Regions from separate parts of the Pseudomonas syringae pv. coryli str. NCPPB 4273 genome, predicted to be linked through region 1. Evidence: predicted binding sites of a transcription regulator. Region 1 holds the regulator's gene; each other region holds the start of a gene.
The links. Region 1 encodes FliA, which starts transcription of late flagellar genes. Its sites were predicted from a motif close to CTAAAGTTTNNNNNNNNNNNGCCGNTAA; they were not measured.

Region 1 (3,260 bases):
CTCGACCAATTGCTCTGACAACTGCTCCAGAATTTCGCCGGCCTCTACCAGAAAATCCTGAAGGATTTCTTCATCGGCGCCGAAGCTCATGGGGTGCTCCCTAAAATTAACCGTCAACAGATCTTAGAAGCCGAGGCTCGATAGCAGATCGTCTACATCATCCTGTCCGGATACGACGTCTTCACGTTTATCGGCATGAATCTGCGGACCTTCACCCTGAGCGAGATGTTTTTTAGGATCTTTTTCATCGAGGATGGATTGTTCGTCATGTTCGATGCCAGCAAAGCGATCGACATGACTGGCCATGAGCACCAGTTTGAGCAGATTGCTCTCGACTTCAGTGACCAGTTGCGTCACACGCTTGATGACCTGACCGGTAAGGTCCTGGTAATCCTGGGCAAGCAGAATGTCATTGAGATGCGCGGAAACCTGATGGGTTTCCTTCTCGGTACGCGTCAGAAAACCATCGACCCGCTTGGCCAGCTCGCGGAACTCTTCGGCACCGATTTCGCGGCGCATGAAACGTCCCCAGTCGTCGCTCAACGCCTTGGCGTCGGAACTCAGGCCGTTCATGACCGGCGTACTCTCCTCCACCAGGTCCATGGTGCGGTTGGCCGCATTCTCGGTCAGCCTCACCACATACGACAGGCGTTCGGTAGCATCCGTGATCTGCGACACTTCCTCGGCTTGAGGCATGTGCGGATCGATGTGAAAGTTTACGATTGCACTGTGCAGCTCACGAGTCAGCTTGCCCACTTCCTGATAAAGGCCGCGGTCGCGTGTCTGATTGAGTTCGTGGATCAGTTGCACAGCGTCACCGAAACGACCCTTTTCAAGGCTGGTGACAAGTTCCTGCGCGTGTCTTTTTAAGGTCGACTCAAAGTCGGCCATCGAATCATTGTTATCCATAGCGCCCTCGCGGCTTGCATCAGCTATTGACGCGTTCAAAGATCTTGTCGATCTTGTCTTTCAGGGCTTGGGCAGTGAATGGCTTGACTACATAGCCGTTCACCCCAGCCTGGGCAGCTTCAATGATCTGCTCACGCTTGGCTTCGGCAGTGACCATCAGCACGGGAAGGCTCTTGAGGCGTTCGTCCTTGCGGACTTCGCGCAGCAGATCGATACCGGACATGCCAGGCATGTTCCAGTCCGTCACCAGAAAGTCAAAGGCACCGCTCTGCAGCATCGGCAATGCGGTCAGACCATCATCCGCTTCCGATGTGTTGGTAAACCCCAGATCACGCAAAAGGTTCTTGATGATCCGCCGCATCGTTGAGAAGTCATCAACGATGAGGATTTTCATGTTCTTGTCCAATTCGACCTCCAAGCAGTCTTTAACGCGTTCAGCACCTGAACACGCTGTTCACTCAATACTGGCACAGCACACCCCCGGCTGTACGAAACGACGACGGGCTTGGCACAACAACAGGCAAGGACCTGAGAAACAAGCCCATCGAGGCAATGCCTGACAGGCTTCTGACGGGTCGATCCTGTTACCACGTAACGCTCTGCACAGCCGGCTTGCAGTCAACATGCGGCCAAAGACCGCACATTGCCTGTCAACGCGCTCGCCACTCCCCCAAACGCCCTCGCAAACGAGCTGCGCACTGGCTGTGTAACTGACTGACCCGAGATTCGCTGACCCCAAGAACCTCTCCGATTTCCTTGAGGTTCAGCTCTTCGTCGTAGTACAGCGCCAACACCAGACGCTCGCGCTCTGGCAGATTGGCAATTGCATCGGCCAACGCAGCCTGGAAGCGCTCGTCTTCCAGGTCGCGCGACGGCTCAAGCGATCCGCTTGCGCCATCCTCGTGCAGCCCTTCATGATCGCCGTCCTGCAGCAGGTCGTCGAAACTGAAGAGGCGGCTGCCCAAGGTGTCATTCAAAATCCCGTAGTAATCATCGAGACTCAACTGGAGTTCGGCCGCAACCTCGTGATCTTTAGCGTCACGGCCGGTTTTAGCTTCAATTGCCCGAATTGCGTCACTGACCATGCGCGTATTGCGGTGTACCGAGCGTGGCGCCCAGTCACCCTTGCGCACTTCATCGAGCATCGCACCACGGATGCGAATGCCGGCGTAGGTCTCGAAACTCGCACCCTTGGTGGAATCATACTTGGTGGAGACTTCAAGCAGGCCGATCATGCCGGCCTGGATCAGATCCTCGACCTGCACACTGGCCGGCAAGCGCGCCAGCAGATGATAAGCGATACGCTTGACCAATGGCGCATAGCGCTCGATCAACTCATATTGTGAATTACGGGACGCCTTGCTGTACATCTGGTAGCCGCTCGCAGTCATTGCACAGGCCCTGCACTGGTCTGGTGAACGAGTCGCTCAACGAAGAACTCGAGATGACCCCGCGGATTGGCTGGCAACGGCCAAGTATCAACCTTCTGGGCAATGGCCTTGAAAGCCAGAGCACATTTGGAACGCGGGAATGCTTCGTAAACGGCGCGCTGTTTCTGTACAGCCTTGCGTACGCACTCGTCGTACGGCACGGCGCCTACATACTGCAGCGCAACATCGAGAAAACGATCCGTCACTTTGGTCAGTTTGGCGAACAAGTTGCGCCCTTCCTGCGGGCTCTGAGCCATGTTGGCCAGTACCCGGAAGCGGTTCATGCCGTAATCGCGGTTAAGCAGTTTGATCAGGGCGTAGGCATCGGTGATCGACGTGGGTTCATCGCACACCACCAGCAGCACTTCCTGAGCGGCGCGCACGAAGCTGACCACCGACTCGCCGATACCGGCGGCCGTGTCGATCACCAGCACATCGAGGTTGTCGCCAATCTCGCTGAACGCCTGGATCAGGCCGGCATGCTGGGCGGGCGACAGATGCACCATGCTCTGGGTGCCGGAAGCAGCGGGTACGATTCGAACCCCGCCCGGCCCCTGCAACAGCACGTCGCGCAACTCACAACGCCCCTCGATGACATCGGCAAGTGTGCGCTTGGGCGTTAACCCGAGCAGCACGTCGACATTGGCCAGACCCAGATCGGCGTCCAGCAGCATGACGCGACGGCCAAGCTCGGCGAGGGCCAGTGAAAGGTTCACTGACACGTTAGTCTTACCGACGCCACCTTTGCCACCGGTCACCGCGATAACCTGTACGGGATGCATGCTGCCCATGTTATTTCTTTACCTTGTCTTGCGTAGACCGAAACCACATCGAGGGCTGCACGTGCGCAAATGAACACTGCATGGCAGACCGTTGACGCAGGGACATTCCAATAATATCCATCACTTAACCCACTCTCTT
Region 2 (3,260 bases), on a different contig from region 1:
CCGTTTCAGCCTGCTGCGCGTTCATCGACTGCTTGGCCAGGCCGATGGATGCGCCCAGCCGGGACGCGACATCAGTCAGTTCGTAAGAGGTGCGGTCCATGTGCGAGATGGAACTGGCGAAGGCGTCGGCCATCAGGTTCAGGCCGTTGGCGATATCCGCCACTTCGTCCTTGCTGACGACCGCTACGCGTGCACTCAGATCGCCCTCGCCCAGACGGCGGGTTACGCCCAGCAGGCTGTCGATGGTCAGGCGCAAGGCGCGGTAGATGCTGCAGAACGCATAGAGCAGCAACAAACCCATAACCACGCACATGGCGATGACGATTTCGCGTTGCAGCACCAGGGCGTCGTAGCGCGTATTCAACTCATCCTGAAGCGCAGTCTGAATTTCGTCCTGAGCCTTGTAGAGGCCCGAGACAACGACGTTGCCGCGCGCACTCAGCGCCTGCCCCTGCTGCACCGAAAACTCTGTGCCTTTTACGTACGCGTGCAGGTCGCCGCGAAAGCTGTCCATCGCTGCAGTAGAGGCAGTGATCGGATCACTGATGCGCGCGGCCAGTTCTGGCGAACGGCGCTTGAGCAGTCGAATGCTTTGCTCCAGCTCCGCACGAAATTGCAGTTCGATCTTCAGCAGGCTCTCCAGCGAGCCAAGCATCGATACACTCAGCCCCTGACCGGTTATCAAACCTGCCGTAATACCGCGGATCTGACCGGCAACGTTGATTTCCCGGGGCATACGGATGGTGCTCAGGTCGATCAGAAACAGCGAGGCGTAATCTTCGTCCAGCACCATGCCCGAGGTAGCCGAGACGTAGTAGATAAAGTTGAGTGTCTGGGCCAGTTGCTCATTCCACTGGGCGAACACTTCATTCTGCGACAGGCCTGGCTTGATACTGTCCATCAGGGAGCGGGTGCTTTCACGCAGGCGCTGTACGCGGTTCTCGGTTTCCAGCTGCTGCCCTTGTCGCGCATCCATGTCGGCAAGGTTAGCAAGAGCAGTCTCGAGCTGAGCGCGGTTGCTGGTTATATCCTGAGCGGCAGAGGCATCGCCGGCCAGCAGACGGTTACTGGCAGCACGCTGGAGCATGGAAAGTCGCAGAACGGGCGTGGTCATTTGAAGGTACTCATGGCCAACGCGCTCTTGCGCGACCGTGTCGATGCTTGCATTCAGGCTGTTGAAAACCCGAAGACCGAGAACGATCAGCGGGATGACGATAATGATGGCTAAAACGGCAAACTTGGCAGGAAAACGCAGGCGGTTGGTCAGGTAGATACCAGGCGAAAGGATGTTCATAGTGTTCTCTTTTTAATTAGGGTGTCCGATCCGGGCGGAAAAGCTCCTTTCTTTGCATCACGGGTAGTACGGGGCAGCTGTGCCGTGCTGAACGAGGTCATCCATTCAGATAGAGGCACATTGACATCACTTGAGAGCAGTGGCCTATCAGGAAGTTCAATGGGTGCTATCGCCTGATACTGGAGCTATCGACCAAGCCACGGTTAACGTGAGGTCAGAATCATCGGGCGAATCGCGGGCGAGAGCGCTTTGCCGGTATGACGCTTGCGGCAGGCATGATTCGAATGAGGGTGTTAAGGTCGATCAGGCTGGAAACAGCCGTTCATCTGACAGTCGGGCGACCGTAGACTTTGCAAAAGGGTAATACCGTCGTGCGGCATCGTGACGCACGACGGTAAGCGTCGTATCGAGGTGATCGAGGGCTATTCAAGCCCTCGCCCACTCCACGTTCGACAGACCGAGCTTTTCAGCCTGAGGCTTGCTCAGCTTCGGCACCGGATCGGAACGGTACTTGGGGATCGCACCGAACCCGGCATCCACTGAAGCCCAGTGCCAGGCCTCTTTATTATCCATGGCGCCTGCCCTTATGTAGAACGTCTTGTAACTGCCATGCAGCAGGTAATCGATACGGTAGTGTTTTTCATCAGCCATTGTGGTGCTCCTGCTTTGTCGACTCGCAAAACAGATCGCAGCAGTTTCAAAAAATTCAAAATATTAATGCCATAATCTAAATGATGTCATGTGGCCACATGTTGATGTATCCTTATAACTGAACTCTAGGGTTTAGTGATTGATAGAGTTTGTTTATAACTGCACTTTTCAGTCTGTTTCCTGTGTAAAACAGTGCCGGCCGCCAGGCCGGTTCAAGCAGGCTTCTCCGCGACGATGAACGAATATTCAACCACGCAAGGGGAATAATAAAATTCTATTGAACTGCCGTTTAAGCACCGTCGGTCCTCTTTAAAAAAGTTAGCAGTAATGATCACGCTCCACAGTGCCTCATAACCTGTGAATGCGTTGAATCGAGCCCATGCACATGGGTTGACGCTTCCCGAGAGATCAAAGCCTGAGGATACGACATGTTCATGTATAACAAGCGACTTCAATATACCGTACGTGTAGCAAGACCCAATCCTGGACTGGCCAACCTTCTGCTTGAGCAGTTCGGCGGGGCTCAGGGTGAACTGGCTGCAGCCGGACGCTATTTCACTCAAGGGTTGAGCGAAGAAGATCCAGGCCGTAAAGACCTGCTGATGGATATCGCCACCGAAGAACTGAGCCACCTTGAAATTGTGGGTTCCATCATTGTCATGCTCAATAAGGGCGCCAAAGGTCAATTGGCTGAAGGCATCGAAGAAGAAGGCGAGTTGTATCGCTCTATCAACGGTAACGGCAATGACTCACATATCACCAGCCTGCTCTATGGCTCCGGTGCGCCATTGACCAACTCTGCCGGCGTGCCCTTTACAGCGGCTTATATCGATACGATCGGCGAGCCGACAGCGGACTTCCGTTCCAACATCGCCGCAGAATCCAGAGCCAAGATTGTTTACGAGCGATTGATGAACGTGACGGATGACCCGGGCGTTAAAGAAGCGCTGGGCTTTCTCATGACTCGCGAAATTGCACACCAGTTGTCTTTTGAAAAAGCCCTGCACGCCATCCAGCCCAACTTCCCGCAGGGCAAACTGCCGGGCATGCCGGAATTCACCAACAAGTACTTCAACATGTCCGGCGAACCCAATGTACGCGGCGCCTGGAATCAGGGCGGTGACTGGGAGTATGTGGAATCGCCACAAGCGGCTGTCGATGGCGGCGATGGTACGGCCTCGGTCACGCTGGATGAAAAAGATACAGAAGTGCTGGAAATGATGAAGGAACGGACCCAGTCCGACCCGGCCGCCAACCCGATTACCGGTGCCGACCTGGGCTCTGGTTTTGTCCAGGGCAAAGACGCCTGAAACGG
Region 3 (3,260 bases), on a different contig from region 1:
TCCACGGGCTTGAGGCTGTTCACGAATTCTGGCGTCTGTACCGCCGGGATGCCTGCTGCGCCCGTCGCCGCAGCGCCAAGCGCCGATATCAGCGCAACGTTCTCGACCACATCGAACAGGTAGGCGAACGCCTGCTGTTTCTCGCCTTTGGCCCAGCTCTCCACGCCCTCATACACTTCGTGAGCCAGCTGAACGGCGGTAACGGCCATCATCACTTCGCCCAGTACCGGGACGACGAAGCCGGCGATGTTCAGGACATTGAAGGCGGTGTCCATGAAGTACTGCACGCGCTCATCGAAGGTCTTCTGGTCCTGTGCCGCAGTAGGCACCCCATGAAACAGTGCGTCGTCGCGCAGGGCAGCACGTTTGCGCTCGTACAGGTTCTCCGGCAGCGGACCTTGCAACAGCGTTTCTCTCAGGTCGAGTCGGGCGTTTCGGTCGGCTTCACGCTCCAGCCACTGACGCTCGAAAATGCCGCCTTTCTTGACTTTGGGGTGCAGGCGTTCGGACAACTTTTCAAACAAGGCACTTCGATGGCGCGCAGGTATGAAGCGCAGGAAGAAGTTCAGGTAGCCGTTGATGAACATCCGTTCGCGCAATGCGTTTATAAACACTTCGACCGAGTCGTATTCCTTGAGCGGCGCAACGGGATCATCCGGGATATACACCACAATTCGTTCCGTCTGCGTGACCATATCCCGGTCCTTGCCAATCACCAGAGGGCCGGTTAGTTCGATGTCGCCCAGGCACAGTACGCTGCAGTTGACCGGCCGGTTATCGAGTCGGACATGCTGTTTGCCGTCGAGAAGCTCCAGTAATGCGCCTTGCAAACCCGGGCTGACCTGCTGTTGCAGGGAGGCAATCTGCAACTGCAGCCGGATCGACGATGCTTCCAGTTGCATGAAGCTCTGGCGCAATCTCGATGCCGCAGCGTCTGCCGTTTCGTCGGGGGTCGAAGGCGCGCTGAAGGCGGCCTGGATATGCGCCTGATATTGGCCGCCCAGGTCCAGCTCACGGCACAGCGCCGCAAAGCCGGTCGGGGAGAGCGGCAAGGACTTTCCGCTGATCTGTGGGCCGATGATTTCAAACGAAGAAAACACCTGGGCCTTGAGGCCGGTGCTGGAATCCATTGCGCCCGGAACTGTTTCCCAGGCTTCGAAATTCTGCAACGCGGCGTTGAGCAGGCTTTGGGTCGCGGCCTTCAGGGCAATGTTTGCCTGCGTTAGCGGGTCTCTGGATGCCGTATTGAATGATTGGTCGACCCGCGCACGACTGGCATGGAACAGCCATGTGTCGGCGACGTCCACCTGCAGTCCGAAGCGATCCTTGATGGCGGCTGTCAGCAGGGGCCTTGCGAAGTCCTCCAGCGTCGACAGGCGATCCAGCGTCGGACGAACCTGTTGCTCGTACTCGCGGTGCTCGGCGTACAGGCGCTGCAGCTCGGCGAGCTGATCAGGGTTGGACTTACGTGCGCTCGCCAGCCATTGCACGGGGCGTCGCGAAGCCTTGCGCAAGGCTGCATGGGTCGCCGGCTCGGCCTGAAGCAGCCACTCGGGGGATTTGTCTTTTATCAGTTGCAGATGCGGGAGTGCAGGAGCCTTGCCCGACGGAGATAGATCCAGCATTTAAGTGCCTTGTCGTGAATGAACAGGCGACAAAGCTTACGGCCGCGACTTGCCGTGCAAGTGCTAACTATCTATGTACTCCCGCTGTTTCTGAAGACCGTTGCTCAAGTAGTGGTGGCGATGGCCGACAAGACATGAAGCGGGACGAAAGAGTGGCGATCGATAGCGGCCGTGACTTCGTTCTGTATTACCCATGTAACGTTTTACGGCTGGGCTATACTCACGCCGTTTGGACCGTCCGTCGGTCCGCTTCTTGAACACGGCCCGACGCCGTCGTTGAACTCTTGAGGGCTGACTGTGAAGAACTGGACCTTGCGCCAACGGATTCTGGCGAGTTTCGCCGTCATCATCGCAATCATGCTACTGATGGTCGTTGTATCTTATTCACGGTTGTTGTCCATCGAGTCCAGCGAGGAAGATGTGCGTCTCGATGCGTTGCCCGGCGTCTACTACAGCACCCTGGTGCGCAGTGCCTGGGGCGAGAGTTACATCCGCACGCTGGAGCTGATTGCCGAAGGGCAGGGGCGGCCGCTGACCAAGCAGGAAAAGGACCAGTTCAAGGGGTTTGAAGACGCCCTTCAGTCGCAGATGGACGGCTACAAGAAATCCATCTTCGATGACACGGACAGGGCCAGCTTTGCGGTGTTCGAAAAGCGCCGCGAGGTCTATTCGCGCATGCTTGCCGATGTTCACGCCAAGTACGAACGCGGTGATTATGCGGGCGCTCGCGATGAGTTTTACAACGAGCTCAATCCGGTCTGGAGCGAGGGCCGTCTGCAGCTCAGAGACCTGATCGTTGCCAACAAGCAACTGGCTGACCAGTCCACCACCAATATCGTCAACGCTGTGCTGGGTGCCAAGATCAGCATGGTGCTCTCTCTGCTGATCGCGGTCATGGCGGCGGCTGCCTGCGGGCTGCTGCTGATGCGCTCGATCACCTCTCCTATGCAGATGATCGTGAGTATTCTGGACGTCATGCGCAAGGGCGATTTGAGTACCCGGCTGAACCTGTCGCGCAAGGACGAGTTCAATGCGGTCGAGACCGGCTTCAACGACATGGTCTCCGAGCTCACCGCGCTGGTAGCGCAGGCGCAGCGCTCTTCGGTACAGGTCACTACCTCGGTCACCGAGATCGCTGCAACGTCCCGCCAGCAGCAGGCTACCGCCACCGAGACCGCGGCAACCACCACCGAGATCGGCGCGACGTCGCGGGAAATCGCCGCCACCTCGCGGGACCTGGTGCGGACCATGACTGAAGTCACTTCGGCGGCAGACCAGGCCTCGGTGCTCGCCGGCTCCGGTCAGCAGGGCCTGGCACGCATGGAAGACACCATGCATCAGGTGATGGGCGCTGCCAATCTGGTCAACGCCAAGCTGGCGATCCTCAACGAGAAGGCCGGCAACATCAATCAGGTCGTCGTCACCATCGTCAAGGTCGCCGACCAGACCAACCTGCTGTCGCTCAATGCCGCCATCGAGGCCGAAAAGGCCGGTGAATACGGTCGCGGGTTTGCAGTGGTGGCCACCGAGGTGCGTCGCCTGGCCGACCAGACTGCCGTCGCCACGTATGACATCGAGCAGATGGTGCGGGAAATCCAGTCGGCGGTGTCTGCTGGCGTGATGGGTATGGACAAG

Region 2: the regulator FliA is predicted to act here: its motif matches at 1,480-1,507, upstream of P406_RS05775 (methyl-accepting chemotaxis protein).
Region 3: the regulator FliA is predicted to act here: its motif matches at 1,729-1,756, upstream of P406_RS15875 (methyl-accepting chemotaxis protein).

Annotation. Positions count from the first base shown of each region.
Region 1 covers NZ_AWQP01000015.1:9,406-12,665, reverse strand. Annotated here, with positions in the region: gene P406_RS07640 (chemotaxis protein CheA) at 1-90, opposite strand, end outside; gene P406_RS07635 (protein phosphatase CheZ) at 124-909, opposite strand; gene P406_RS07630 (chemotaxis response regulator CheY) at 929-1,303, opposite strand; gene fliA (RNA polymerase sigma factor FliA) at 1,560-2,300, opposite strand; gene fleN (flagellar synthesis regulator FleN) at 2,297-3,130, opposite strand; gene flhF (flagellar biosynthesis GTPase FlhF) at 3,246-3,260, opposite strand, start outside.
Region 2 covers NZ_AWQP01000008.1:2,972-6,231, forward strand. Annotated here, with positions in the region: gene P406_RS05775 (methyl-accepting chemotaxis protein) at 1-1,294, opposite strand, end outside; gene P406_RS05780 (DUF6555 family protein) at 1,721-1,945, opposite strand; gene P406_RS05785 (manganese catalase family protein) at 2,374-3,255, shown strand.
Region 3 covers NZ_AWQP01000037.1:85,896-89,155, forward strand. Annotated here, with positions in the region: gene P406_RS15870 (NEL-type E3 ubiquitin ligase domain-containing protein) at 1-1,625, opposite strand, end outside; gene P406_RS15875 (methyl-accepting chemotaxis protein) at 1,923-3,260, shown strand, end outside.